4 regions of the Paenibacillus oryziterrae genome follow, and region 3 is predicted to be linked to each of the others. Evidence: riboswitches for the same ligand, from Rfam matches in the RefSeq annotation. Region 3 holds a riboswitch; each other region holds the start of a gene.

Region 1 (7,970 bases), on a different contig from region 3:
ACACAGCAAGAGCGGCTTTCAGTTCGTCTGAGGTCGCTGCCCACCAGTCCTCATTATGAGCCTTCAATAGCTCGACAAGTGCCGACTTCTCCACATTTCCTAGCCCCTCCACTATGATTCTCCGCTTCAATGCTGAATCAAGTTTATTCACATGGTCGGCAAGTATCTTCCATCCCCGCCGAGCTTCGCTGTCAATCCACATCTCACATGCGGTTAATCCGGCATAATATTGCCCTTCCGGGGCACGGTCGACTGCTACCCAGACAACCCACACCTGCCTTCCGTCCGGTACGTCTTCCCGGTTCGTAGAGAACCTGATTCCTTTCTCTACCTTGCTCTTAGCGTGCATTGCACCAATATCAATGACTGCCTCTCCGCCGTCAATAATGACAGGAGATACATTGTTAAGGTCTATAGAGCCTGCACCAAACCCTTTATGTTTGCTCTTGGCATTTACAATATTGAGGGCAATTTGTTTCTTACCCTCCGGCTGTACGTTATCCATGCTGCACGTCCTTTCTCCTGCGAATAATTTAATTTTAGCTAATAATACGGCGAATGCAAACATATACATCCCGTAGATGCTTGTCAACGGGAGGAATCACAGTATGAAGCCACGATCTATACACTCAAAAATCATCTTCGGGACACTGGCCGCCGCCCTGTGTCTGCTGGCGGGGGGAATATGGCTGTTCTCGGGTCACAGCCCTGCTGCGGTTGACACCCTTGTTCCAAAAGGGGCCAAGTCCCCTGCCGTCCTCCGCCCGGATAAACCCTTAACCGAAGCCCTTCCGGAGAGCACGCCGGTTCCGGCAGCCAAACCCCTGAGTCAACGTGTTGTCGAATATCACATCGACGTGAAGCTTGCACCGGAGACTCGAACACTTGAGGCTTCTGAGACCGTAACCTGGACCCATCCAGGTACTAAACCGGTAAATGATTTATATTTCCATCTGTATCCCAACGCCTTTGCTTCGATGGAGACCACCTTTATGCGAGAATCCGGCGGGAAGCTTCGCGGCGATACCATGCCCACAGACGGCTTTGGGGGCATGTCCCTAAGCGATCTGCGGACGACAGAAGGTGTCTCTTTGCTACAAAGGGTGCAGTACGTACAGCCGGATGACGGAAACTCCAAAGACAGCACCCTCATCAAGGTCCATCTTCCCGAGCCGGTGGCCGGGGGAGAGAGCATTACACTAAAACTTCAGTTCGAGGTCAAGCTGCCAAGGATATTTGCCCGTATGGGTACGGCAGGCGATTTTGTTATGGCCGGGCAGTGGTTTCCAAAACTTAGTGTCTACGAGCCCGCCGGCGTCGGCTCCGTCCGCGAAGAAGGCTGGAATCTTCATCAGTACCATGGTACTTCCGAATTTTACAGCGATTTTGGCATCTATAATGTAACGATCTCCGTTCCTTCCGAATACACCGTAGCCGCAACCGGCTTTCCGGTAAAAAGCCCGAAAATCAGCAAAAGTGTCAAAACATATCAGTTCTATGCTGACGATGTGCATGATTTCGCATGGGCCGCTTCCCCCGACTTCGTGGTAGCAGAGCAGGCTTTTTCCGTACCAGGGGTTCCAGGTGTACGAATCAAGCTCTATCTGGACCCGTTGCACAAGGATTTACAGGAGCGTTATTTCCAGGCCGCCAAAGCAGCACTCACCTATTTTAGTAAGTGGTATGGATCTTATCCCTACTCCACTTTATCCATCGTCGTACCTCCAACAAACGGAAATGGGGCGGGAGGTATGGAATATCCGACTTTGATTACGGCCTTTGGAGCCAGCAGCACTACACCGGATACTTCTCTGGAACGGACGGTGATTCATGAGATCGGACATCAATATTTCTATGGAATGGTTGCGAGCAATGAATTCGAGGAGGCTTGGCTGGACGAGAGCTTCACATCATACGCAGAAGACAGACTAATGGAAAAGGAATACGGAATTACGGCTAATCTGCCGCTACAGGCAAGTCTCGTACAGCAGCCGGAGCCGCTGAATCAGGAGACCTGGAGATATCACGGAACAAGCTCATACACTCAGAACGTATACATACGCGGCAAGCTCGTGCTTAAAGATATCGAACGGAGAATCGGTACTAAGGCCATGGACAGCATTCTGTCTTCCTATGCCCGTAAATACCGTTTCCGTCATCCGTCCACCGGCGATTTCCAGAAGGTCGTTGAGAAGGTCACCGGGAAGTCCTGGAAGGAATATTTTGATCTTTATGTATATGGCGGCGGCACTCCTGACTTCTCCGTAGAGGATATTTACTCCGTCCGCCAAAAAAGTGATGTACCTCAATCACCATCCCTTTATGAATCGAAAGTAAAACTGGTGAACAAGGGGGCTCACTATCCTGGCGTTACGGTTAAATTCACCTTTACCGACGGCCATACGACTCAGGAGGTTTGGGACGGGCAAGGCACTGAAACCACATTAAAACTGCTCTACAGTTCTCCTCTTCTCTCGGCGGAGATTGACCCTCAGCACGCTGTCCTCCTTGAAAATAAGCATCTTAACAATTTTAGATTGGCCGAGCTTAAACCTGATACGGTGTCCCGCTGGACGCTGAGTGTTACTAAGCTGGTCGAAACCGTGCTTGCAACTCTGTCCTGGTGAGGTGAATGACCATGAGAATATCAATAAGCCGCGGCTTTAAGAGCATGAAAGAGCAAATATACATCCTGATACTGCTCTTCATATACCGGTTGCTCTGGGGGTATTTCCTGTATGGTTTTATTAGGGATGCCATAGTACCAGTTCTACTGAGATACCCGAATGAACAAGCCGGCGGCAGCGGAATAGGCAGACTGCAATTCTTCATCGAAGGCCAATACAGTCTAGCTGGAGACCCTGGCGTCCAGAAATGGCTTTGGCTGCTGCTTGGTATCACCGTTCTAAGACTGCTTATATCTCCCTTTATCCGGGCAGGACTGATCCACGAACTGCACCAGGAGAGCAAGGGTGAGCGCGGACTCTTCTTTTTCCCTGGAATGAAGCTGTTCGGTCTGCCTATAATGATCTTTAGTCTAATCGAATGGATTCTTGCCCTAATACCTCTATATTGGCTGGCTCCCATTCTGTACAAACTGCTACTCTCTTCCTACCTTGACCACAAGCTTCTATTACAGGCAGTCCCTTATACCGCCGCATGGCTCGTTTATATTTATTTTATCCGCTTATGCCTGCTTTATATGCAGTTTGGCTACACCGGACGAACAGGAATGTTCTCCTCTCTGCTGCTGTGTCTGCGCCATATCATTCCAGCCTCTGGAATCTCCCTGCTTCTAGGAGCAGGCGGATTTCTGGTACTTCTACTATGTAGCATAACCAGCGTATTCTGTCCCGGGCTCCCTGCAATTCTGATCCGGCAACTCTCCCCACTGCCATCCACCTTCTTCAAAATGTGGGGGCTGTCGGCACAATATCATCTATGGGATAGCAAAAATTCCCTTAAATAAACAGCATCCCCATTGCACATATTTAAAGAGTCCTTGCTCACAATAAGAGCAGAGACTCTTTTTCTTAACAATCTGTTAAACCATTTGCAAAACTGTAAATCCTTTGTTACAATGATGCCTGTAACGATGGTAACAATTTTGTAATCTTTTCAGTAAATTCGTAACCTTTTCGTTCAAATCGAATTGAATCTCTACTGTTGTTGTCACGATCATGTTGTACGCGGTGCACAAAACGCCAAATTCCTTGCACCAGGAAGTGGGGGAACCATATTTTGGGTGAATTGATCTCGTTTCGGAGTGATCATAGGGAGTCTTCCACCGAACCCTTAAGCTAACCTCGCAGGCATTAGGAGGAATACTTCTTTGAAAAGTCATAAGTTTACAAAGAAATGCACCACTCTTGCTTTAGGGATTGTGATGGCATTCACTTTGGGGTCCGGCAGCGCATTTGCTGATTCCAAGATGGATACCGTTATTTCCAAAACCCTCGGAACGACCTATAAAACCGGAGGCATGAGCACCACCGGATTTGACTGTTCGGGATTTACTAAATATGTCTTCCAAAGATTAGGTCTTACCCTGCCTAGAACCTCAAAAGCCCAATTCAAAGTAGGGACCACCGTGTCCCGCAGCAATCTGCGTTCCGGAGATCTCTTATTCTTTAACACATTGGGTAATGGTGTATCCCATGTCGGCATTTATGTCGGAAACGGAAAGTTCGCCCAATCCTCTTCTTCACGTGGTGTAACCATTAGCTCACTGAGTCAGGCATACTGGGCCAATCGCTACATTGGCGCTAAACGAGTCATGAGCACAACCGCTTATAAGTCCGTAGCTTATGATTGAACCTAGACAGCAACCTAATATTTGAGCTTTTTTGACCTCCGGGAACTGATTATTGCCGTAATCATTTTCCGGATTTTTTGTTTCCTTATTCTACCTTTTACACGCTTCCAACAAATTTGAAACATCCTGCCGATGTAAAAATTAATAAATTGCAACAATTTTGCGACAATCCAGGGTTTTTAGGTATCTTTTTCTCTTAAATCACTCATAAATTTCGCAATACTATGTTATAAGTGATTGCCAATTGCTGCTCTGTTTGTTACAATAATCGCAGTGAGTTTATAGTAACATTTTTGTAATTATTGTCTTGTCCTTTACGAACGTTTTGTCATGTTTCTTGGAAATCTTGATTTAACAGTAAGTGCCGAGTTTCCTTAATCAAACAAGGAAAACGGGGGAACCACTTTGGGTGAATTGACCTCCTATTCGCAGAGGGGTCATAGGGGACCTTCAACCGAACCCTTAAGCTAACCTCGTAGGCATCTGGAAGGGGTTTACGTATTTTGAAGAAGAAGTTGGCTGCAGCTGTACTCAGTTTCTCAGTACTTCTTACCGCAATTGGAGCAGGAAGCGCTTTCGCCGATTCCAAGATGGATTCCGTAATTGATAAAGCTATCGGAACTAAATACGTTTCCGGCGGCGTAACCACAAACGGATTTGATTGCTCCGGCTTTACCATGTACGTATTTGACAAGATTGGTATTGATCTGCCGCATCAATCAGGCTCCCAATACCAAATGGGCACCGCAGTATCCCGGAGTGAGCTTAAAGAAGGAGATTTGCTCTTCTTCAATACATCCGGTAGAGGCGTATCCCATGTCGGCATTTATGTCGGCGACGGTAAATTCGCACATGCTTCATCCTCGCGTGGTGTAACCATCAGTTCACTGAGCGACAGCTACTACGTCAACCGCTACGTTGGCGCCAAACGAATCATGAGCAAGACCGCATATGCTAAAGTCGCTACTGATTCCGAAGACAACGATGATGTGCAATAATTAATTTCAAATAAGCCTTCTTCCACGGTTTTTGCCGAAACCTGGGAGGGGGCTTATTTATTTTGTCCTTACCTATTTTTTACCCCTCTCACCATTTACCAAACTCCATATCTACCGTTAAAACGTATTTCCTTAAAATATTTTAGGTATTTATCTGGTTTTGTTCTCCTATAAAGTTTTTGAGTCGATTCCAGACCTTTTTGTATATAATTAAGTATAGATAGTTACCATTAAAGGAGGTCTCTGACCTTATGATCAGTTCCCCGGTAACCTTTCGTGTCGTACCCATGGAAATCAATCACGCCGAAGCTATAAGCAAGTGGGTTTATAAGCCCCCCTATAACATTTATGACTGGCTGCCTTGGGATCAGATGCAAGCACTCGGTGTTGAATTTGGCGATCCTACAATCCGCGAAGAACAATATGTCTCTGTAGTGAATGAGCAGAACGAGCTCTGCGGCTTCGCCCAGTACTTCCCTATGGAAGGGGTCATTCGTTTGGGAATAGGCATGGAGCCTGAGTTATGCGGTCACGGCCTGGGCAAATCATTTATGGATGCAATCGTCATCGGAGCACGCATCCGTTATCCGAAGTACGAGATTGATCTTGAGGTACTGACCTGGAACCAGAGAGCTATCCGGACTTACCGCAAAAGCGGATTTACGATTACTGATACCTATGAGCGCAGAACTCCGACCGGAATGAAGCCCTTCTACTGCATGGTCTATGATAAATAACACTTTGACGAAATGGAATTTGAACTTTTTCACAATATCTGTTCGTTTTTTTGCCACAAATGCTATGATACCACTTCACCTTCCGTTATAATGGAGGAAGCAGCTTACATAGAAGGGACGAATGGGGATGCAAAAATGGATCATGAGCGGTTTGTTTTTCGCCGCCTGCGCCTTTGCGGTAGTACTAATGTTCACTCTTCCAGGCAAAGAACAGGTTGCGGAGCAGAATAACCCCACCATGCCGGTAGTTCAACTGGACGCAACACAAGCAGAAGCCACTGTAAAGTTAAATTGCATCACCTGCCATGGTGATCAGCTCCAGGGAGGCGTCGGTCCGAGTCTTCAGAATGAAGGCAGTTCGCATGATGCCGAGCAGATCTACAGCATAGTTACCAAAGGCCGGGGCCAAATGCCTTCCTTTAAAGAAAAGCTTGCGCCGGAAGAAATCGCCAACGTCGCCATGTGGCTATCGGAGAAAAAGTAAACCCTTTTTCGTCAAGTCCCGCTAGATCGGCCTTTATTTATTGTATATCCAAACCTAAATACGCCTGTACGGACGAAAGCTTAGGCTCCTTCCGCACAGGCGTATTTTTTATGATCAGATATCCCATGGTGTTATGCGCATACAACATTTACAGCTATCATCTCACCTTGTCAAAGGCTTCGTTAAATTCATGGGCTTCCCGGATATCCAGTGCGGTGATGCCCTTCTCACTGGCCGTTGTAAGGCGCAGAGTTACATTCTTATAGTCAATAGCTATGGCAGGATGATGATTGAATGCCTCGGAGATGGCTGCTACTTCGTCCACAAAAGCGATTCCCTTCATAAATTCATTAAACATGTATTTACGAACAATGGTATCCTCCTCCAGCTTCCAGCCTTCCAGCTTGCCTACCTGCTCACGCAGTTCTTGTTCGGTTAATACCACTTGTTGTCTCCTCCCTTGTAAAAGGCCGCAGCGAGCTTCCTGCTTCCTATGACTTGCCTGTATTTTAAACAAAACATCCCTTAGCTTCTTAGTCCAAGGGATGCGCCGGAATCATGGCATTTTCAGTTAAATGTATTCATAATTCCCGGCAATCATGACCTTAGGTTAAGTCGATTTTACCATGTCCCGCAGACTGCGGGCAAATTACCAGAAAAGCACAATCTGCCTTACACTAAAGCTACAGAGGCTAAATCTTCTTCCCCTGCCAGAACGTTGATCCGGTGTGACTCCTTGTCATAAATGACCGCACCGCTTCCCACCTGGATCACAGGCTCCTCACCCAGTGCAAAGAATAAGTCTTCTGCAAGCGCCTCCCATACCTCAAGCTTAGAGTCCAGGGGCAGCTCAAGCCACTCCTCCGGCTCCATTTCAAAAAATAAATACCCGTCGGAAATGCGGCCCACCGCTTCCGTCAATTCACGCAAAATATCTGCATAATCTCTACCATGCTTTACACCCACGACTATCACTCCGTTTTCTTCACTAATGGATAAATAACTTACTTATTCATTATAGCCGAAAAAATGACTTCACAAAAAAGGGAATCCTGTCGATAAATAAATAAGAATATACATTAGTTGTTACCGGGCAGGTGTCCCGCCGCCGTTCAAGGATGATAAAGCGGCATCGCCGGATCACTTCTTAAAACTCATGGACGAGGTGCATAAATGGAAATTTCAACAATTATTGGTTTAATTCTCAGCGTAATTGCGGTTGGTGTGGGGATGGTGCTCAAAGGAGCTCCTATTCATTCCCTACTGACACCGGCAGCTTACGTCATTATTATCGTGGGTACGGCTGCATCACTCTTCATGGCTTTTCCGTTTCAAGAAATGATGAAATTCCCTAAGTTAATCAAAATTATGTTTATTGCTCCGAAAATGATTAAAAAGACCGAACTGATCAGCATGTTTATGGAATGGGCATCCGT
Region 2 (7,970 bases), on a different contig from region 3:
CAATCGTTTTGCCATTGTTCTTTTCAACTACTCTGCACGGCAATTACCAGCAGTTAGGCTGGCTTTATAGCATTACGGCTATAGCAGAGCTTCCTTTAATGATTGTTGTTGGAATCATGGCCAGAAAAATGGGGAAGAGCAAAATTATACTTTTGGGGATATTCTCAAATTTCCTGTATTTCCTGGTCTTTGCCTTATCTCATTCCATATTGCTTACCTATTTCGCCCAGCTGCTTAATGCAATCTCGGTATCGATTATTATGGGATACGGGATTAGTTACTTCCAGGAATTACTGCCCGATGAACCGGGAACAGCAACAACCTTGTATAGCAATACCTCCAGAATCGGCTCTTCAATGGGAGGAGTGGTTTCCGGAGCGGTTTCCGGGATGTTCGGTTACCGGTCGGTATTTGTTGTTTGTATGTCCATAACTCTGGTTGCGCTATCCATGTTTGGTTTAATCAGTACATCGTTTAGTAAAACAACCAACGAGGAGGTAGAAACAATTTGATGATTCGAAATACTTCGGAAGAAGATCTTCCTGTGAAGTTAAGTATCATTGTTCTCGCTTATAATATTAAACACATGGTATCTCAGTGCTTATTGTCACTGAATCATCAGGTCCGGATACAAGATGATATGTTCGAGGTTGTGTTCGTGGATGATGGCTCTGATGACGGGACACAAGAGGCGGTAGCAAACTTAAAAATCGATTATAAACTAAAATACGTATACAGAGCAGCAGATTCCAAAAAATGCAGATCGACTGCAAGGAATTTAGGAGCTTCAGAGGCTAGCGGGGACCTTCTTTTATTTTTGGACGGAGATCAGGTGGTTGAACAAGATTTCATCTATCAACATTTGAAAGTTCATCAATTATGCAGTGAGACGTTAGTCGTTGTAGGTCTAAGGGATTTTCTGTCTGTAGACAGCCCGATTCAATTAAGCAATGGTGAAGAAATTGATCGGTCCTCATTGATCCTGGAGAGGAGAGATCCGAGACTGCCTATATTCGAAAGGTTCTCGGAAAATGCGGGGAATATCGAAAATATTTGGGCTTTGCTCTATAGCTGCAACTTTTCACTAAGCAAAAAAATATATTTCGAAGTTGGGGGATTTGACGAAGACTTTATAGAGTGGGGACTCGAAGATTGTGAACTGGGGTATCGTCTATATCAGCAGGGAGCCAAATTCGTCGTAAACACAAAATGTATTGTGCTGCATCAGTACCACCCAAGCATTTACGATGCGAAAAAATATCTGGGCTGGTTTATAAACCTCGAATTATTCAAGAAAAAACATCCCAGTCTGGAAGTTGAATTACAGGGCATTCTTGCAGACTGGTTTGACCCTGAACGGAGGAAGCCTTGGAAGGATGCGTTTATCCGATTCGAGCTTGCCGTAAGAGCTGTTAAAGGAATCTATAATAACTTAAACACTTTGTATAAGTTAGTTGTCGTTACCGATGGAAACGATACGGAAGACTTGTTATTAAGAATTACCAATGCGCTTAAATCCCATAACGTCTTGGTTATTGATTTCTCAGATTCTGACTTGGACCTGTTGATTCAGCTGGTTCCGCGGTCGTTTGATTTGCTCTATTACAGGCAGCCTTCTCAGGAAAGAATCATTGAGGTCTTCAAGTCTGTTGCCACAAATATATCTGAACTATGAGAATGCGGCATAGTTTCTAGATTTGCTGTCCGGAAATGTGAGCTAAATCTGATAACATTCTCAAAAAAACGAGAACGATCAGTAAAAACAATTCTTTACCGATCGTTCTCATTATGCTAGAATATCCCTATAAGCACGGAAAAAAGGCATGAACGATGATAATTATAGAATGATCTTTCTCAAAAAAGATGAAGGGGCTGATGGATACCCGTCAAGGTTCAGCGATCAAAGAGTCAGATCAAGTATGGATGACAGAATATTATGTACAGCATGTCTATCAAAGCGGGCTTCAATATCTTGCAATGATTGAGCCTAATGGTGTGATAGCTAAAATGAGCGTCAACCGCGCCGTCAATGGACTCGGTAGTCTGCAGCAGACCGCACGGTTATCGGTTCTATTACTAAAAAAATAAAAGGCTGCAAGAAACTATTTTTTTTGATTAAACTAGAACGATCGTTCTCGATACAAGGGAGTGAAATGGAAGGGCGATAACTAATGTGAGGAGAGATCGTTAATGAAAACCTTGATCATTATAGGGCATCCCGAATTGAACCGTTCACGGATCAACAAAGCCTGGGCGGAAATGCTGAAGCAACAAAAGGATATCACCGTACATGTGCTTAGCGGAGCCTATCCGGACAAGAACATCAATATCGCCAAGGAGCAGGCGCTGCTGGACGGGCATGACCGGATTATTTTTCAATATCCTCTGTACTGGTACAGTACGCCACCGCTCCTCAAGCAATGGTTCGACGAGGTGCTGGAATATGGCTGGGCTTTTGGACCTGGCGGAGAGCATTTAAAGGGCAAAGAAATCGGTATCGCCCTTTCAACCGCAGGTACGGCGGCTTCTTATCAGCCTGGCGGTTATAACTTGTTCACCATCCAGGATATCACTAAACCCATTGAGGCGCTTGCCAATCATGTCAGCGCGCTGTATCTACCGCCTTTTACGCTTCACAATGCCAACCAAGTAACAGATGAAGAGATAGCTGCAAGTGGGGCCGCTTATCTGGAACATTTCGAGACGGTTACAGTCATTTAAACCAAAACCAGGAGGAATTTAAGATGAACAACAAAGTAGCATTAGTAACAGGAGCAAGCAAAGGGATCGGATTTGAAGTCGCCAAACAGTTAGGGCAGCAAGGAATTACGGTATTAGTGTCGGCACGAACGAAGGCTGACGCTGAAGAAGCTGCCGGCCATCTGAAAGTCCAAGGCATAGAAGCCATTGGTGTAGAGCTGGAAGTGACGAATAGCGCGCACATTGCCGCGCTCACTAAGTGGATCGAGGATCAGTACGGCCGGTTAGATATTTTGGTCAACAACGCAGGGATCTGGGCGGAGCCATCTCAAGCCGAAGGTGCCTTTGAAACCACTTTTGAGGTCAATACATTCGCCCCTTATCACATTACCGAAGCGCTGCTTCCCCTGCTTCTGAAAAGTAATGCGGGTAGAATCGTCAATCAGAGCAGCGCTTTGGGGTCGATCCAGTTTCTGTTGACCAATGAGTTGGCACAGCGGCTCGCTACTCCTGCCTATGCCGCGTCCAAGGCGGCTCTCAATATGCTGACTGTGTATTGGGCTAAGAAATACGAGGGAACCCAATTGAAGATCAATACCGTGCACCCAGGTTTGGTGAAGACCCGCATGGGGGGAGATAAAGCTGAATTATCGCCTGAAGAAGGTGCGAAGACGGCAGTTCGTTATGCCACTCTGGCTGCGGACGGACCAACAGGCGGTTTCTTTTATATGGATAATACGCTTCCGTGGTAAGTTAACTCCCCAAAGGAGTAGACAATCATTAACATAAGAGTCCTGGTGATCAAGAAACCCTTGGTCCATCAGGACTTTTTTTATGTTACGCATTGCCGATACCATCGGAAGAACCATAGTGGCACCGTATGGAATTCCGTCTGGCCTCATTATTATGCTGATGGGTGTGCCATATTACCTTTTCCTTATGTATCGCTCTCTGGTTAGTAAGGTGTAAACATCGGATACTATCCGTTCTCTATACTTTCTCCATACTTTTGTGGTAGGGTTGACTTATAACTATTCAGCGAGAGGGTTAACACTTTGTTTAAAATAAAATTCGGAGATTTCATTATCATTGGGGTTGTACTGCTTGTCGCAGGCGTTATCTATGGGGTGGAGTGGCTGGATACTCGCAACGATACGTATGTTCAAGGACAGCTGGCTGCTCAAATCACGGTGGATGGCAGACCGTACAAGACCGTGAATTTGACCAAGAAAGAGCAAGTAATCGACATCCAGACCAAATACGGGCATAATACGCTAAAGGTATTTGATTACGGGATTCAAATGGTCTCTGCGGATTGTCCGAGGAAAATATCGATGCAGATGGGTTTCAAAACGAAGCCGCATCAGCAGATTATATGTATCCCCAACCGGGTGCTGGTTGAGGTGATTAACCCTGAAGGCTCTCAGGGCGAGGATGAACTCGACGCTGTTATTTAGGATCATAGAGATGAGAACATAGGCTGACTTTCGGGGGCGATCCTGAGGTCAGCTTTTTTTTTATATAAAAATATTCCCTTTGGGCTCCTTCTGGACCATTTATCATTGATTACCGAGTTTGGGTTCTGGACGATATTGGATATGGATGTAGCATTTATCTATGACATCATGGTTTACGAGAATCACCGCAGAGCGGGGTATGGCAAGAAAATGATTCAATATATGGGGGGATTAATTCAAAAAGAGGGATTGAACAAAATGGTTCTGAATGTATTTTCGAATAACGTCGCGGCAAATGCTTTGTATGAAAGCATGGGTTTCACAGTGATTGCAGAAGAAAGCGGACAGAAAGCAATGATTAAATACTTGTAAGCTCCTATGTGGAGAAAAACGCAGCAAATCAAAGCAAATAATCGACCGGTTAAGAACGGAGCCAAAGAATGCGCCTTCATTCCTGCAGGATCGGCATTCTTTAGCTTCTTTTGCCATTGGATATGTTTTACATTGAATGGCCGCAGGCGTATGATTCAAATCAGCAACCGAATGTTATATAACTGTTCTCAAATTGCTGAATTCCGACAGTGGGAACGGGGGAACCAAACGTGAATGATAGCGTCGAAGACTGGATGCTGGAAATCACACTGGGGTGAATCTTTGCGCGGGCCGACAAACCGTCCCGACAAGGTAGGGCAATCTCGCTGCCCGAATCCGTCAGCTAACCCCGTAAGCGTTGAAGAGAGAGGATGAGCCGCCATGATCGATTAGCCGACCACGGAGAGCCCTGCCGCTTCTGTGGTCTTTTTGCTGTGGACATTTGAATGAAAGACTGTGCACACTGCAAAGAAAACGTCATTTAACAATGGGCAAATGTTAGTTTTGGGAGTCTAAAATATTAGTTTATAGCGGGAGGGCTTCTTATTGTTACAGCGTTTATTGTCTGCTTCTGGGTAGGCTTGTTGCTGCTCCTGACCAGCGGTGTTCACGGGCACGGGTTTGGGCATATCCATATGGGAGGAAGCGCGGGAGACGCGGGAGGGACGACTTTTGTACCTATTCTTCCCTTGATGGTTTTTGTTATGGCTTGGGGCGGCGCCGGTTATGTGCTGACCCGGTTCAGTGAATGGAACGGACTTTGGGTTCTGCTGATTTGTACCTTCATCGCTATTGTACTGGGCTGCCTGATGTATTATGTGCTGGCCAAGGTGATGCCCCGGTATGATGATAGTATGAAAGAATTGGATTATGATCCGGCTGGGCAGCTTGGGTATATCAGTATCCCGGCAGCAGATGGAGCAGTCGGAGAAATGAAGTACGTGCTACAAGGCACGATGCGCTCCATTGGGGTACGGGCGGAAACCGGCCAGCGGCTCTCCAAGGGAGACAGAGTTATTATTTTGAAGGTAGATAAGGGAATTGCAGCCGTAACCCTCTTCGAGCGGGAAACGGAATATGAGTGAAACAAGGGAGAGTCGAACTGAATGGTCATTATTTATTTAACCGGGGCGATTGTTGCTGTTATCCTGCTTGCGTTATTTACGATTGTGAATGCCTACAAAAAAGTTCCGCCCAATCAGGCGATGATTGTGTATGGTCTCGGCGGGAAAAGAGTGGTGCAGGGGGGCGGGACTTTCGTCATTCCCGGCTTTCAGAACAACAAGACCATCTCCATGATGCTCATGAGCTTCGATGTCATTCCCGCTCAGGCCATGTTCTCTAAGCAAGGTATTAAGCTGAACCTGGAAGCTGTGGCACAGATCAAGATAAAAAGTGAACCAACGGCCATTCTTACCGCCAGTGAGCAGTTTATCGACCGGCCTGAAGAAGACCGCGAAACGATTATTCTGCATTCCGTGGAAGGGCATTTGCGCGGTTTGATCGGACAGTTGACGGTGGAATCCATTCTGAAGACGCCCGACGAGATCAACAGTAAAATGCGGGAGACGTGCTCGGAAGACCTCGATAAAATGGGACTTGAGGTCGTCAGCTTCACCATTAAGAAAATTACGGACGACAAAGGATACATCGATAACATGGGTGTTCCAGAAATTGAGCGTATCCGCCGTGATGCCAGCATAGCCAAAGCGGAGGCGGAGCGCGACATTCAAATCAAGCAGGCTGAGGCAGAGAAGGAATCCTCGATAGCCAAAGCTAATTCTCACCAGGCTACCATTGAAGCGGAAACCGCTGCCCGGGCGAAGGAGTCGCTGTTTGAGAAGGAGCTGAACATCAAGCAGGCGGACTTTAAGCTGGAGACGGAAGTGAAGAAGGCGCAGGCGGATCTGGCATACGAGCTGCAACAGAACAAAATCAAGCAGTCGCTGGTCACCGAGCAGGTCAAAATTACGCAGATGGAGGCGGAGGCGAACCGGACCGTCCGCGAGATTGAAGTAGAGCTCAGACAGAAGGAGCTGGAAGCAACGGTTATCAAACCGGCGCAGGCGGAGAATCAGGCGACGATTATGAGAGCGGAAGCAGCCAAACAACGGCAAATCCTTGAAGCGGAGGCTGAGGCCGCCACAACCACTAAACGCGGACTGGCGACAGCAGAAGCGGAGCTTGCAAAAGGAAAGGCCAACGCGGAGATTGTTCAATTGGCAGGGGCGGCGGAAGCAGGCGCGCTTGAGAAGAAAGCGGAAGCTTACAAACAGTTCACGCAAGCTGCGCTTACAGTTGAATTTCTGAAGATTCTACCTGAACTGGCTGAGAAAATCGCTTCTCCACTGGCTAATGTAGATAAAATCACGGTGATCTCCCAGGACGGCGCATCGGCCGGGGTGAACAAAATTACCGGTGATATTGCCAAGATGATGACTCAAATACCGGAATTAACCCAAACCCTTACCGGAATGAATGTGTCAGAAGCGATCAGCGGGCTGTTTGGCAAAAATAAAGAACTGTAAGTCATGCAACTTGCGGCGGTACCTGGAGCCTGCTTCGGAACATTTTGGCAACTTACCGCTGCGTTACACACAAAAAGACAGCACCGGGCATTATGGGTTCAGTCCCATGAATCTCGGTGCTGTCTTTTGATTTCAGATTAATGCCGATAAGTCACCGTATGGTCCTTAGTCGGTGAAAATATGATTGCCTATGGAAAGATTCTGTGGACGTGACCAGATCCACTTGCTGGTAGCAGTGCTCGGATTAAAATAGTAGAGCGAATTATGCGTCGGGTCCCATCCGCGAACGGCATCGAGAGCCGCGAGATCAGCGGTACGGTTCGGAACAAGCCAATACTGGCCATCCGCTATAGCTGTAAAAGCGCCGGGCTGAAAGACGACATCCCGGATATTGTCCGGAAAAAGGCTCGATTGGATCCGGTTCATTACCACCGCGCCGACAGCTACCTGCCTCGAATAGGGTTCGCCCCGGGCTTCACTGTATATAACCTTGGCAATCATAATTGCTAACATAAAGGAGGGGGAATAAAGTGAAATCTCTCACCCTAATGCTATTGTTACTCATCGTTGCAAGCTTTGCCCTAAGTCCGTCAGCAAGTGCTTCATCTGTGTTCGAACCGGGGAGAATCTCACGGGACTTATGGTATCTTCAGCACCGGCTCAAAACTTTAGATTTCTTCACTCAGCCATTAGATGGACAGCATGGTACACAGACCAAGACAGCCGTATTTAAGTTGCAAAAGGAATACGGAATTCCAGTCGATGGACTTCCAGGAAAAACCACCTGGAACGCACTAAAGAAATATTCTCTGAACATCTACGAATTGGATATGGGGGCGGGCGGAAAGGACAACACTTACTAATTAGAAGGAAGAACGATTATCGATTAGTTATTGCTTCATAAAACAAATCA
Region 3 (6,651 bases):
AGCAGGTTTGCCAAGCACAGTTCAATGATTATATAATTTTAAATAATATACCGATATTCCCTATGCCAACGTCCGCCAAGGACAGAAAGGAAGCACACTTGAGTAAATCTACCCCTCCAAAGAAACCTGTACAACCAACAATGAGCAAGCAGGCAAGACGCCAGGCTGAACTAGAACGCTCTAAGCAAAAGACCCGAATCCTGATCATTTCAAGTATCGCGCTGGTTGTAATTCTATTTGCCGCATTGTTTATTCTGGCTTCCAAAGACAGCGGAAGTGACAATACCTCCGGGAAAGCGGTTGGGTTTAACTACAGTGACCTCCCAAGACTAGGTTCTGAAGATGCCCCAGTCAAAATCGTTGAATTTGGTGATTTCAAGTGTCCGGCTTGTGCGGAGTTTACCGGTGTCATCAAACCACAGATCGTTGACGAATACGTAACCCCGGGAAAAGCCGCTTTCTATTTCGTTAATATGTCATTTGTAGGTCCTGATTCAGAGACGGCATCTCTGGCAGCACTCTCTGTGTATCACCAGAATAATGACGAGTTCTGGAAGTATTATGATGCCATGTACGCACGTCAAGGTAAAGAAGACGAGGAGTGGGCCGCAAAGGATTATCTGGTGAACCTGGCGAAAGAGCTGGGACTTACGGTCGATACTGATGTTCTGGCGAAGGACATAGAGAATAAGACCTATGCTGATGAGCTACAGCGTGACAATCAACTCGCGAGTGATAGTGGTGTGACGACAACTCCGTCAGTGTTCGTGAATGGAGTGAAAATTGCCGAGCCATTTAATTATCAGGCCATCACTCAACAGATTGATACTGCTGCTAAAGAAGCGGCCAGCCAATGAGTACCTTCATCTCCTTTTGCCGCCGGAACTGTCTCTATTTGGCCTGGTTCGTATGTTTGATCGCTGTAGCCGGCAGCCTTTATTTGAGCGAGGTGCTGCACTACGAGCCCTGCAGATTATGCTGGTATCAGCGCATCTTTATGTACCCGCAGCTAATTCTGCTCGGCATTGCAACCTATCGAAATGATAAAAAGATCATTCCTTATGTTCTGCCGCTTAGTGTAATCGGTGGTTCGATATCGATTTATCATTATGCCGAGCAGAAGATACCCGCAATGAGCAAGATTCTGCCTTGCACCATCGGTGTTCCCTGCAACAAGGATTATCTGAATTTTTTCGGCTTCATTACCATTCCTTTGTTGGCCCTTATTGCCTTTGTATTAATGGCTACGGTGTTATGGTTAGGACGTGATCAGGGAGTTACTGAGAACACGGAAGATACAGAAGAAATGTAACTATTAATTCATATAAAATCTGTTACGGATATCCGAAGAAATTCCAAAAAAACACGTTCCATGGGGATAATAGGAGAGAATGAAAGAAAGGAACCTGCCCGTTGCATAATTTGCGGGAATTGGTTCCTTTTTCATTCTTTTTTCATTTGTTTCACAGCTTTACTGAAATTGCTTTGTAGACTAATATTAGACCTTGTGAGAAGTTGAATATGCGCTGAATTTTCCAAAGGAAAAACGGGGGAACCAACCTTGACCACCGTGGTCAAAAGGGGTGAATCGGCACTAGGAGAAATCCTGGTCCGTAGGGCTACCACTGCCCGAATCCGCCAGCTAACCTCGTAAGCAACCGTGGGATAATGATCATGCTTTAAGCATGCGGATCATATCCGTATGCTTTTTTTGTGCCTGCAATTATGAAAATCCACTATTGAAAATGGCGCGCGGGAATCCGATTCAACTCACCAAAGAGAGGAACTGTTTCTAAAATGGTAAGCAAAGTAAAACGTTTTTTAATCGGTCGTCCGATGAAATCCAACGAACTTGATCATGAAAAGTTAACCAAGGTAAAAGCACTCGCGGTTCTGTCATCAGATGCATTATCATCTGTTGCATACGGAACGGAGCAAATATTAATAGTACTCGTGGCAGCTGGATTTACGGCCATATGGTACTCGTTGCCGATCGCACTTGCTGTCTTGGCTCTGTTGGCAATTCTGATCTTGTCCTACCGGCAGACGATCTTTGCTTATCCACAAGGCGGAGGCGCGTATATCGTTGCCAAAAAGAATCTGGGCATTCCCACAGGTCTACTCGCCGGCGGTTCCTTACTGGTAGATTATATCCTGACTGTAGCGGTTAGTGCCTCTGCAGGTACGGATGCGATCACTTCGGCTTTTCCAAGTCTGCATAGTCATACTGTACTAATTGCGACTACTGTAATCTTAATTCTAACTATCCTTAATCTGCGCGGTGTGACGGAGTCTGCTTCGTTCATAGCGATTCCGGTCTATCTGTTTGTAGTTTCAATCTTTGTTCTGATCTTTACCGGTGTATTTAAATATATTACAGGTGGAACTCATGCCGCTGTACCTGAAATGGGGTCAGTAGTATCCAATGTTAGCTTGTTCCTGCTGCTGAAGGCCTTTAGCTCAGGTTGTTCTGCACTAACGGGTGTTGAAGCGGTATCGAATGCCATTCCGAACTTTAAGGCTCCTGCGGAGAAGAATGCTGCTAAAACTTTGGCACTCATGGGTATTATTCTGGGAAGTATGTTCACAGGAATTACGCTGCTAGCTTACTGGTACGGAATCGTTCCGGATGAAAAAGCAACTGTTATATCACAAATCACCGAATCCACATTCGGTCGCGGTGCCTTGTATTTCTTTATTCAAGGAATTACAGCAGTTATCTTGTTCCTGGCTGCGAACACTGCATATTCTGCATTTCCGCTGCTGGCCTGCATGCTTGCTAAAGACAAATATATGCCACATGCTTTCATGGTCCGCGGTGACCGTTTGGGCTTCTCAAACGGTATTATCTTCTTAGGTGTTATGTCCGCTGTATTGGTAGCTGCGTTTCACGGGAATACAGAAGGGCTGATTCCCTTGTATGCGGTAGGGGTGTTCATTCCGTTTACGTTGTCACAGCTTGGAATGATGGTTCGCTGGTATAAGCAAAAACCAAAGGGCTGGCAGAGCAAATTCGCAGTAAATACTGTAGGTATGCTTACAACTCTTACAATCACGATGATCTTCATCATCACTAAATTCACTAGCGTATGGATGGCGTTTATCTTCTTGCCACTGGTAATGTTCGTATTCTTCCGTATTCACCGCCATTATATGAATACAGCAGATGAGCTTCGTATTCAACTCGATACAGATAAGCCTTGCATTAAAGGCAGTACAGTGGTTGTTCCTGTATCCGGAGTAACCCGGGCAGTACTTCATTCTCTGAGTTATGCCAAGTCTTTAACGGAGAATGTGGTCGCAGTTTATATTGGCTTTGATGAAGAAGAGATTCACAAGCTGGAACAGAAATGGGAAGAATGGAATCCGGGAGTACGTCTGATTGTGCTTCGGTCCCGTTACCGCAGCATCATGCGTCCGCTGGTCAAGTTCATTGATACGGTAGAGTGGAAGACAGCTTCCACGGATCATATCACGATCCTGATTCCGCAATTTATTACGAAGCATTGGTGGCAGGCCATTCTGCACAATCAGACCAGCTTGCTCATTCGCTCCTATTTAATGAATCAGAAGGATATCGTTGTTGCAACAGTACCTTTCCATCTGAATAAATAATTTAATAGAGTTCATAATATAGAAAGCGGTTGTTCCTTAATTGAGGGGCGACTGCTTTTTTATTTTTTTGTTGACGTGGAGAATGATAATCACATCATTCAAGGGGTCAAGTCTACAGAACATCAAATTGCTAGTCGTGATACACACGTACATACTGGAGGGGAACTAAATGTTCTCAGTAAAGAGAACGAGAACAACAAGGATAAGTTCTGCGGTAATAGGACTCATGATTATGATATTGTTCTTATCCGGACGTGAGGTATTTGGCATTGAAGCCGATATCATGCCTGATCCCCGTACGGGTGTACCCTTGTGTCTGCCATATGAGCTTGCCCCTCATAAAGCCGCCGGTTTATGAGCGAGTGCAGAACATTGAAAGCCTCATTAATTCAGAATTAACTACCAAATTTGATCTTCATTTCACCGCACCTGAGGGAGCAGTATATTCCTATGTGGCTGTGGAATTACTGGATCCTGAGCATATGCGCAGATTTATTTATGAATACGCTCCACTAATAAAAGCACTGGACGATACTGCTGTTGGCGCTTATTTCGCAGGCTGGTTCACCAGTGCGGCGCTGGCACTGCAATATTCACTTTCCGTGTTCGATGCCGCGCCGGATCTGAGTCTGAACAATCTGCACATTCATTTGATTCCAGCCGCAGGCTATTGTAGAGTCGCATTTTCATTGCAGAAAGGGGAGTTAAATCCTGCACCTAATGAGCCATTTAAACGTGAAGAGTGGCTGCTGCAGATCCTTACAGACTTTTATAAAAATACAGCTTCACCACTCCTGCAATGCGTATCCGAAGCCAGCGGTTTGAGTTTAAGTAAGGTTTGGGGCCAGCTACCGACCAAATTCAATTATTATCTGGAACTGTTCACATCGGGGAGAACCGGTGACAGCCATGTGAAGCAGTTGAGTGACGATTATACAGCTCTAAAAACCAAACTGCCTCCCGAGGCGTTCGGATTATCCAACAATCCCTTTCATGTTAAAATCCGCATCATTGAGGATCTTGCCGATCCCCAACGGACAACTCAAATGCGTAACCGCTGCTGCTTATACTACCGGACAGAAGGCGGAAGCTACTGTTACACCTGCCCAAGGCTCAAGGAAGAGGAACGGGCGGAACTTCGTAAGGAAGATAGAGGTAAAGTGGCAGATAACAGCATATCAAAGTAGATTCTGGATTTTCTCCAGCCAGCAAGCTCCCGTCATTGACAAGGGAGCCTGTTCGTTGTTAAAGTGGGGAATGCAACAATACCGCTTAAGGAGCCTTTAATATGGACATCAGCAAAGTAATGGAGGATTTACAAGGACTTGTTCCTGACGGAGTCGTAAAAAGCCGGGAGTCCTTAAAAAGTCATGTATTTACCCAAATGGGCGGACAGGCGGATATCCTGACAGTTCCGGCCACTTATGAAGAATTTCAGAATATTGTTATATATGCACACGAACACGATGTACCACTGACCGTTCTTGGCAATGGTTCCAATGTGATTATCAGAGATGGTGGTGTACGCGGGATTGTCCTCCAAACGTATGGATTATCCGGTATGGAAATCCAGGATGGACAGATGCTTCACGCTCAGTGCGGAGCCAAAATCATTGATGCCTCGAGATTTGCTCTCGAGAACTCACTGGCAGGTCTTGAATTCGCCTGTGGGATTCCCGGCACAGTTGGAGGGGCACTCTATATGAATGCGGGCGCGTATGGCGGAGATATTAGTCATGTGCTTCATAGCGCACTTGTGTTATCGCAGGAGGGTCAGATGCTTACCCTTGAAGGTGAAGGGCTGCAATGGGGATATAGAACGAGTATATTTGCCAGCGGGAACTATATCGTTCTGGAAGCTCGCTTCTTGTTAACTTCAGGAGTACATGAAGAAATTAAAGTAACGATGGACCAGCTTACGGAACTGCGGGAATCTAAGCAGCCCCTTGAATTCCCTTCCTGCGGAAGTGTATTCAAGCGCCCTCCCGGACGATTCGCCGGACAGCTTATTCAGGATAGCGGACTTCAGGGAACACGAATCGGCGGGGCAGAGGTCTCCACGAAACATGCCGGTTTTATTGTAAATGCAGATCATGCCACAGCTACAGACTATATCGGACTGATCCATCATGTCCGTGCTACAGTAAAAGAGAAATTCGGTATTGAGCTTGAAACCGAAGTGAAAATCATCGGTGAAGAAGAATAGATCTTTAAAGTAGAAATTGGCTGGAGGGCAAACCTCCAGCCAATTTTTGTATTATTCCTGGTCAGAAAGGACATATTTTGCCCGTTCCGTATCTACTTGAATACTCCCCTCATGGTTAGCATCAACATGGAGTCCACTGACAGCTATTTCATAAGTAGGTTGTGGCAGAGGAACAAGATCTCCATCCTTATTCTGAGTACTTCCATGCCCTTTAAGGATAACAGCGCTGTCCAAATAATCATCAATGACATTTTCAGCGTCCCGGTAATCGACTGCCTCAAGGCTGAATTGGACAATATCCAGATCAGACAATTCTTTTTTCTCGATAATAAGTGTATGACCGATATGTGTATTTAACCATTGAGAAAGCTTTTCTACATTCTGTTCCATGGAAATCCCATCCTTATTGTTGTTATAAATTTTAAGTTACCCTATATCCGGGAAATGAATCCATCCGGGACATAGTTATAGAGGATATATTGTTAATTGGATTAAATATTAAATCGATGAAAAGTATTCTGATATGCGTTTTAAGACTGAACTCTAAACAGAATTGCAGATAGGAAATTACGTTATGGGTATCTAGGTTTGTTTTTATTGGATTGGGTGTAATCTAATCTTATGGATTCGGACTGATTAAAAACAAAGAGGGTGTTTGGAGTGTGGACTGCGGCGATGTGGGGCGGAGTTTCGGGCTCTGCGGTATTGATCGGGGCGTTGATGGCTTTATTCCTTCGTATCCCGAAGAAATTCATTGGACTCATCATGGCTTTTGGTACAGGTGTATTGATTGGAGCTGCAACGTACGAGCTGCTTGGTGATTCCGTAGC
Region 4 (7,970 bases), on a different contig from region 3:
CGCCACCCACAAGAATATAGAAGCTATCGCCCAATGCGGTGTTCCATCCAGCAGAAAGTAAGAGGTTACCTCCTGTACAGAACGTATTTCAAAACCGGCAATGCACAGAAAGTATCCGGCAATCAATACGCCAATTACGAACCCAAGCGGTTTGCCAACAATCCTGCGGATGTATTGATAAAGCGTCTGACCTGGAAACCGCTGGCTGAGCTTCACAATGATAATGCCTGCCAGCATGGATATCACACCGCCCAGGATTACGGATATCCATACATCCGGTGTCTTGGAAACTTCAACAGTCGTCCGGGGAAGTGTAAGGACTCCTGCCGCAAGCACATAATTTACCATCATTATGGTTGCCTGCATCGTCGTAATCCGGTCCTTCACCTTTGAGCCCAATTCTCCTAACCTCCTTCCGTTTGCGTGGTCACCCTTTCCTGATCGGGTCTTTCGGTTTTAACAATGTCGGCCGGCCTTTCAGGAGCTGATAAGGCATTCGGATGATGAAATCCTTCCAATCGCTCATCCGGTACGGCACAGACAGGCTCAGATAAGGCACACCGAAGCTCTTTAGTTTCAGCAAATGGCTGCTTAGCAGAAGAAAGAAGAGCACAACTCCGTATAGTCCGAATACCCCAGCGAAGAACATCGCAATAAACCGCAGCATGCGGAGCGTGATCCCGGCACTGTAGGAAGGGATCGCGAAGGAAGAAATCGCCGTAACCGCAACGACGATGACCAGAATCGGGCTGACAATTCCCGCTTCAACCGCAGCCTGACCGATAATTAGGCCACCAACAATCCCCATCGCGGGACCAATCGGTTTCGGAAGGCGCAAGCCCGACTCCCGCAGTATTTCTATCGCTACCTCCAGAATCAGCGCCTCTACCAGCGATGGAAAGGGCACGCCCTGGCGGCTTCCGACAATCGAGAATGCCAGCTTGGTAGGAATCATCCCGGGATGAAAAGAAAGGAATGAAATATACAGGGCAGGTGCAAACAGTGCAATGATCGCTGCCATAAAACGAAGTATGCGAATCAGCGAACCGACAAGCCAGCGGTCATAATAATCCTCCGGAGATTGCAGCAACATCCCGAAGGTAACCGGTACAATCAGCGCAAAGGGACTGCCGTCGAGGAGCAGAGCCACACGCCCTTCCAGCAGCGCTGCCATCACTCGATCAGGACGTTCAGTATTCTGAACCTGCTGGAAGAAGCTGAGATAGTTATCTTCGATCAGTTGCTCCAGATATCCCGACTCCAGAACATCGTCTATATCCACCGTCCGGATTCTGCGTTTGATCTCTTCCACAAGCTCTTCGCTGGCAATGTCCCTGATATAGGTCATCACCAGTTCCTTCTGAACCCTTCTGCCGACAGTAAAAGAGATCATAGCAAGCTCCGTTTGCTGTCCCAGCCTTCTAAGCATTGCTGTATTGTCACTTAATGTCTCGTTGAATCCGATTCGTGGCCCGCGCAGAAGCGCTTCGGATACCGGCTCCTCCACCCCTCTTGTTTTCCCCTTGGATGTTCCCAGCACGATTGCCTCAGGCACTCCCTCCACCAGCAAGACAACAGAGCCGAATAATACCTTTTGCAGCGACATCCGAGGATCTCCTGTGCATTCTATTTCTGCGGACAGAACGATTTGATGGGCAATAATGTCCTTTAATTCTTCCCCCTCAGGCACATGCTCAAAGCTGTCGAAAGGACGTACCGCGTTCATTAAAGGCCTAATCACATTTTGGTCTATTCCCATCTTGTCTGTAAGTCCGTCGACAAACATCAGCACAGCTCTAAGATTCAGGCTTCCGATCCGCAGTTCCCTCATGTTGACATCGGACATATCCGCACTAAGCTCTTTAAATAGTAGTAGATTGTTCTCAAAGTCTCCGGTATACACGAGCGGGCTGTTACTCTGATCTGAGGCAGAACTTGTCTCCTTACTGCTGCCGGACTTCTGCGAGGAAGCATGGATAGGTTGCCCCTGTGCACCAGCGTTGTCTCCACGCGGAACCCCTCCCCCTATTGCCCCTTCAGCCCTGCTTCCCCTTCCGCTTGTCTGTCCCTCTTTGGTCCGGATCCAGGCGGTTAACAGCGTTATTGAAAAAGGTACGCAGAAGATCACGAAAGCCGTAAGCAGCTCGCTCCAGCTGGGAATGAATTCTTTGAACATGTTCCACAAAATTAACGCCCCCTCTTCTCCGTAACCCTATTTTGACCGAAGCTGGATAATTCATGCACTGGCACCAGTATTCCTTCATACAAAAAAATAGAACAACCAGAAGTTTCTGGCTGTCCTATTCATGCGAAAGAGTCAGATCCGCCCTATTTCTTACTCTGGATCACTACAGCAATCCGGCTGCCCACAGCCCGCCTCTATGGATCATCCGGCGGAACGGTTCTGCTGAGAACGAAGGCAAGTGATGACCCGGCATCAGATAAACTACACGCCCCAATCCAAACTCATGGCACCATGCGGCTTGCCTCATTTCCCCTTCATGCGGGTATTCCGCAAGGACCGTTGTTTGGAACCGCGGCTGACTCTCAAAATAATACGGCTCCTCATCGATGACAAAATCCTCTACCCCCTGCATGATCGGATGCTCCGGCTCCTTGATGGAAATGGACAGGGCCGTATATTCCGGATGATGGGTGAAATATGCTCCGAGCAGCGTTCCCAGCTCCTGATTCCGCTGCATCGAGATACCGTTATGTATAACCAGCAGTCCGCCGCCAGCTGCTACATACGAGAGTAATCCTGCTACCTGCTCCTGTGTAAGGAGATGATCCGTAAAATCGGTGTAGGATATAACAAGCTTATTTTCAGCGAGCGAATCGTCTTTCAGCCTATTCAAATCCTCTGAGCAGGTTAGCTCCAGATCGCCATTAAAAATAGTCTCCAGTTCACGATCCACTCCGGCAAAATGGTGATACTTAACCTCCGAGTAGGTCCCCAGGGCAAGCGCCTTTAATTTCATGGGTTTCAACACCTTTCCAGCATTTATATGACTCTAGCGCAGTATATTCCTACCAAGGCCAAGCATTTCCGTCGATATCGATATAAGCAGGCTCTTCTCCGGCGTACTTCCGGTAATCCTGCACAAGGGCCATGATTTTGTTCGCCGATTCTTCAGGCGGTGTGTGTGCTTCTTCATTTTTTTGGCCGCTCATATAGGTCTGCATCCACCCCGGATGGAATACCATAACCTGACCGCCAAGCTCCTTAAGATGGTTATGCAGCAGGGAGGATTGCATATTAAGAGCCGCCTTAGACATACAGTACCCATACATATTGGTCCGTTTATTACGGGAGATACTGCCAGCTTCCGAAGAAATATTGACGATCAGCTTACTGTCTCCCTGCAGCAAAAGCCCCATCAGCGCATTGCTCACCCGAAGTGAACCCAGCGTATTCACATTGTAAATCTCAGCCATAGCCTCATCGTCCATGTCAACGAGCATGGTGGCATCGTCAACCTTTTTGATAATTCCGGCATTATTAATAATTATGTCTACATGCCGGGTCGCGGCGGCAATCATCCGCGCAGCCTGCCTAACACTATCCTTGCTGCCGATATCCAGCGGAACCAGCGTCAACTGCCCGGGGTACTCCTCTTGAAGTCTTTGCAAAAATTCAGCATCCGGCATGTACTGTCCGGCAAATACGGCGTATTTGTTCTCCAGCAGCCACTGCACAAGATACAGGCCGAGGCCTCTATCGGCACCGGTAACACAAGCGACTTTGTTCATATCCATGGAACACTCCTTAACCCTGCGAAATGAAATGTATGCGTTTACTTACATCTCCCTCACCTTAGCATGGGTCATTTGTTTTTTCAACGCTTATTCAAAACACGAGAGAAAACGCTAACATTACGCAAAAATTAACGAGCGTACTCTCCCTTATACCGGCCGCCGCCTGAATTGGTGTTCCTGCGTCTGAAAGTCATTCTTTCCGCTTTTTACAAAAAAGGGTATTCAGGAGTATTATTCGTATGAAGATTAACACAGCAGCACACACGCTGAATTCCCGCCTAGCGGGAAACGGGGGAACCATCCGGCCACCGGCCGACTGGGGTGAATCCGAAAGAGACTTCCATCGTCTCTAAGTAGGTAGGGCGACTCTCACCGCCCGAATCCGACAGCTAACCTCGTAAGCGTAAGGAGAGAGACCCTTGATCCGCCCGGCGATTGGTGTCAGGTTGTATTTCAGCCTGAACATGAACAAAACCGCTGGCAGAGGCCTCCTCTGTCCAGCGGTTTTTGTGCTGTCTGTATATCATATCAAGATATCCGGAAAGGATCGTGAATTTCATGCAAGACCCTCTGCCTGCCATCTGTCCTGTTTCGAGCAAATTTCAGGATTACGTGAGCCAGCTCTCGAGCAGGATCTACAGCCTAAGCACTCTGCTACTTGAACATACGGCCCAAGCGGAGCATATAACCATCGCAACCTTCAAAGAACTTTACGAGTTGAACAGCCGTAAGCCTATAACCGATCAGACTGTATTTTTTACTGCTGCATTCCAAAGTTGTATCCGCCTGTGTGCCGAACAGAAATCCCATCTTATATCCGGCTCCTCCCGGGAAGGAAAGCTTCAAGAGGATCAGGCAATAAAAGCACTATGGTACGGTCTCCGGCTACCTATGCCAGAAATCAGTCTGATCCTTGAGATAAGTGTTCCCGAGCTGAAGTCACGGCTAAGAGGGCTGCGGGAGCAGATGGCCGGACTGAAAGATTCCTCCAAGCCTGCCTGCATGAACACAGCATAATCCCATCTACGTCACCTCAATATGAGCAGTTCGGACGGGGCTCCTCCTTAACGGTATGAGCCTCCTTCATTACATTGCCAGGCGGTTTAGCGTTTGCCTGAGCTGCTCTTCATGAACTTCCAGACCGCTATGCAGCAACCGGTAAGCCCAGCGCCGAGCATGATGGTCTGTACAGCGCCGAGGACAACTGATTTCTCCGAATGAACCAGCGTGCTGAGCAGAATCAGCAGAAAAGATACGGCAAGCAGCGCAGGTGTCTGATATTTCTTGTTCATTAATGTATAAATCCCTTCTAAACATCGTTTAGGACTATTGTATCTCAACTAGAGCGTTATGCCAAAAAATTTAAAGTAATATCAAAACGATATTTATCTCCTCATTTCACACTCTATCTTTTACCATTCTCCAGATCCCACAAACAAATAAGTAATTATTTTTACATCATATACAAAAATATCCACTTCATGTATTATTGTAGCATTGGTAGTGGCCACTTCCATAAATATCATAAAACGGAAGGGAAGTTTCTATTAAATGCTGAAAAAACTCCTGAAACTAGCAACAATTACGGCTTTAACTGCAGCAATATTTCCAACGGGTGCTTTTGCAGATACCAACAAAGATTTATTCTCCTTTACTGGCGAGACTTATCTAAATATGCCAGCAACTGAATACGGAGGGCCTACAACGAAATCCCAGCTTCATGTTTCAGACTTCAAGCTTAACAACCACAAAATTTCTATTACCGGATCAGTTACATATAACGGTAAAGAACTTCCGTTAACACTGGAAGGCAGATTAACAAATACCCGAATAAAAAAGGATAATCGCTCTGTCGTAATTATTGATACTGTTTCAGGAGAATTTGATGTTCTTCATGTAGCGATTGATGCGAACGTGGAGGAAGGCATTACTTTCACCAAAGGCTTGGAAGGGCGTTCAATAATATCCATTTATCTGCAACATAAGAACACTCGTGAAATCTCATTCTTTGATATTGATGCAAGTGAACTTGGTGAGAATAATAAGAATGTGCTCCTTGATGAAGTAAAGCACTTCGAGGCGCAAACCAAATTAAAAAGTGACATCCTTAAGCCTGAAAAACGTCAATTTTTTAGTGCGAATGATAAAACCGGCGCCGAAAAGGAACAACTTGATGCAAATGCGGTTAACTCCTCCGACTACTGGTTCAGAAACGTGTTCGCTCCTATTTCCAGTGATATGAAGAGCCTAGCCACTACAAGTTCCCTTTCGTATTATCAAGTAGTCGGTTATAAAGACACCGATTACTATTATGTAAACGAATACACTGGTAATCAGCCGGGAATGTACATCGATGAAGTTCTTCAGTGGGACTACTACATTAATCATCCTGCTCCAACCGAATTTTATGGCACGCTTAAAATCGTTAGTGAATACACCGATTCAAATTATGATGCTTATGACGACCCTACATGGGCTCCTTTAACATTAGGAAAATCAGATAATCCAATTTTCCTAACTTTCTCCTTTAACGGGTCCGGAACATCCTCCAACCCTTGGGGTGACACGGTAGGTGTAGTTCAGCTTACAGCAAGCGCAACATCCGATGTGTTGGGCTCACCGAAAGGTCTGATTAAACAATTAGTAAGAAAAAAACCGAACTGGGTCAACGTGCTTTGGGAATTACCCGATCTACTTCTTAATAGTAGCGGCGGTACGCTAAATGGTAACGAAATTACGATCAGCCCATCGAGCGGTGATTCAAATAAGGCATTCGGAGCATATCTGGAAGATCGGCGTATGGGTACTCCAAACCAATACTTTACGATCAAACAGAAGTTGGAATACAGAACATCCTCTCAAACAAGAACCATGGGCTTCCAGGCTAAGTTCCCTGTATACACAAGAAATGGATTTGGTGTTTATAACTCTTTAATTGGTTCGAGAGATTTGAAGAAATCAATCTCATATCAGTTCTAATACCGTTTGAGAGAAAGCCCTCTTAGAGGGCTTTCTCTCATTAATAGGAGCCCAAAGACTATGAAAATAAAGTCTGTTATTGTAACCTCAGCTATGGTTGCCGCATCCTGTTTCTATATTGCTTACTCCCTAATCACTACTGAGAATCCAACCAAATTAACAACCCTGCTTTTAAATTTAAATTATTTAAGTAAGGATGCTGCATTAGACAGATCGAACGATTTTATTATGACAAATCTAAAGGAGCTAGATGGACATATACATTCAATTTCTGTCGTGGATCAGCATTTTTATTTAGCTCAATCCGGATTTGAACATATCTTCGATAAAAAAACGGATACCGCAGATTTCCTTCAAATCAACTACCGGATTGATGCTGACAAGTTTACAAATGTTACATTTTTCCTAAGGCTTGAACACCCCGGAACAAATCAGGAGAAAAGAATCGCCTGGGGAGGGAATGATCAATTCTCAAGTTTATTAAGTGCTAGCACCGGTCTACCCTCACTTCCTCCGGGCAAAGCACCAGGAAACAATTAATACTCTCCGAAAAGTGTATCCCCTACATTAAATCAAGGTGGTTTCATAAATTGAAGTTAATGATGTGCATTATTTCCATAATGCTAAGCATGAGTATATCCCTAAATAGCTTCAATACTTGCAAGCTATTTGAGAAGGATAAAGAATGGATACCAATAACGAAAACAAACAGTAATAACTTGTATTTTAAGCGCAACATCAAGATTGCAGTATTAGATTCCGGGATCGATAAAAACAACACTTTTCTTAGGAAACTTACATTATCCGGGTATAACTTTGTAGATAATAATGATGATGTTACGGATATATTAGGGCATGGTACAGAAGTGGCTGGTGTATTGGCTTTAATGGAGAGCACATTATTCAAATCTATGGAACCCTTTAAGAAATACATTAGTATATTACCTGTGAAGATTGTAGATACACGGGGATACACTGACGAACTCAAAATATGCGCCGGCGTTAAATACGCTATTGAGAATCATGCAGATATAATCTTACTATCACTGGGTCAACAAAAAGACAGTGAAGAAATGAGAAGGGTTTTTGAAGTATCAGAAGCAAAAGGAGTAGTTGTTATAGCCGCAGCTGGCAACTCAGGTAATGAAATTGAATATCCGGCAGCCTATCCAACTGTAGTTTCCGTAGGGAGCATTAAAAGGAATAAAGAAGTCGAGGATTATTCTAATAAG

What was found. Region 3 has a riboswitch for cyclic di-AMP ahead of ACAN55_RS01515 (APC family permease). Riboswitches for the same ligand answer to the same signal wherever they lie in the genome.
Region 1: it holds a riboswitch for cyclic di-AMP, as region 3 does, so the genes downstream of both, ACAN55_RS21095 (C40 family peptidase) here and ACAN55_RS01515 (APC family permease) in region 3, are expected to answer to the same signal.
Region 2: it holds a riboswitch for cyclic di-AMP, as region 3 does, so the genes downstream of both, ACAN55_RS15495 (NfeD family membrane protein) here and ACAN55_RS01515 (APC family permease) in region 3, are expected to answer to the same signal.
Region 4: it holds a riboswitch for cyclic di-AMP, as region 3 does, so the genes downstream of both, ACAN55_RS02870 (hypothetical protein) here and ACAN55_RS01515 (APC family permease) in region 3, are expected to answer to the same signal.

What each region holds. Positions count from the first base shown of each region.
Region 1 is NZ_JBGJZO010000028.1:16,581-24,550, reverse strand. Features, by position in the region: gene ACAN55_RS21110 (YwhD family protein) at 1-505, opposite strand, end outside; gene ACAN55_RS21105 (M1 family metallopeptidase) at 609-2,627, shown strand; gene ACAN55_RS21100 (hypothetical protein) at 2,639-3,469, shown strand; cyclic di-AMP (ydaO/yuaA leader) riboswitch at 3,693-3,830, shown strand; gene ACAN55_RS21095 (C40 family peptidase) at 3,887-4,315, shown strand; cyclic di-AMP (ydaO/yuaA leader) riboswitch at 4,668-4,812, shown strand; gene ACAN55_RS21090 (C40 family peptidase) at 4,819-5,313, shown strand; gene ACAN55_RS21085 (GNAT family N-acetyltransferase) at 5,565-6,050, shown strand; gene ACAN55_RS21080 (c-type cytochrome) at 6,178-6,534, shown strand; gene ACAN55_RS21075 (4a-hydroxytetrahydrobiopterin dehydratase) at 6,692-6,979, opposite strand; gene ACAN55_RS21070 (hypothetical protein) at 7,207-7,500, opposite strand; gene motA (flagellar motor stator protein MotA) at 7,708-7,970, shown strand, end outside.
Region 2 is NZ_JBGJZO010000014.1:42,975-50,944, forward strand. Features, by position in the region: gene ACAN55_RS15455 (sugar efflux transporter) at 1-512, shown strand, start outside; gene ACAN55_RS15460 (glycosyltransferase family 2 protein) at 512-1,675, shown strand; gene ACAN55_RS15465 (hypothetical protein) at 1,864-2,088, shown strand; gene ACAN55_RS15470 (NAD(P)H-dependent oxidoreductase) at 2,191-2,721, shown strand; gene ACAN55_RS15475 (SDR family oxidoreductase) at 2,745-3,452, shown strand; partial or broken gene ACAN55_RS15480 (iron chelate uptake ABC transporter family permease subunit) at 3,517-3,669, shown strand; gene ACAN55_RS15485 (NusG domain II-containing protein) at 3,756-4,157, shown strand; gene ACAN55_RS15490 (GNAT family N-acetyltransferase) at 4,263-4,529, shown strand; cyclic di-AMP (ydaO/yuaA leader) riboswitch at 4,714-4,902, shown strand; gene ACAN55_RS15495 (NfeD family membrane protein) at 5,075-5,614, shown strand; gene ACAN55_RS15500 (flotillin family protein) at 5,636-7,057, shown strand; partial or broken gene ACAN55_RS15505 (cell wall hydrolase) at 7,223-7,558, opposite strand; gene ACAN55_RS15510 (peptidoglycan-binding domain-containing protein) at 7,588-7,920, shown strand; gene ACAN55_RS15515 (hypothetical protein) at 7,937-7,970, opposite strand, start outside.
Region 3 is NZ_JBGJZO010000001.1:309,178-315,828, forward strand. Features, by position in the region: gene ACAN55_RS01505 (DsbA family protein) at 141-857, shown strand; gene ACAN55_RS01510 (disulfide oxidoreductase) at 854-1,312, shown strand; cyclic di-AMP (ydaO/yuaA leader) riboswitch at 1,515-1,672, shown strand; gene ACAN55_RS01515 (APC family permease) at 1,798-3,615, shown strand; partial or broken gene fecE (Fe(3+) dicitrate ABC transporter ATP-binding protein FecE) at 3,869-3,973, shown strand; gene ACAN55_RS01525 ((2Fe-2S)-binding protein) at 3,978-4,802, shown strand; gene murB (UDP-N-acetylmuramate dehydrogenase) at 4,904-5,821, shown strand; gene ymzB (protein YmzB) at 5,873-6,211, opposite strand; gene ACAN55_RS01540 (ZIP family metal transporter) at 6,482-6,651, shown strand, end outside.
Region 4 is NZ_JBGJZO010000002.1:102,839-110,808, forward strand. Features, by position in the region: gene ACAN55_RS02850 (GerAB/ArcD/ProY family transporter) at 1-366, opposite strand, end outside; gene ACAN55_RS02855 (spore germination protein) at 428-2,185, opposite strand; gene ACAN55_RS02860 (ThuA domain-containing protein) at 2,349-2,981, opposite strand; gene ACAN55_RS02865 (SDR family NAD(P)-dependent oxidoreductase) at 3,031-3,753, opposite strand; cyclic di-AMP (ydaO/yuaA leader) riboswitch at 4,014-4,177, shown strand; gene ACAN55_RS02870 (hypothetical protein) at 4,309-4,776, shown strand; gene ACAN55_RS02875 (hypothetical protein) at 4,863-5,051, opposite strand; gene ACAN55_RS02880 (hypothetical protein) at 5,311-6,738, shown strand; gene ACAN55_RS02885 (hypothetical protein) at 6,799-7,278, shown strand; gene ACAN55_RS02890 (S8 family peptidase) at 7,368-7,970, shown strand, end outside.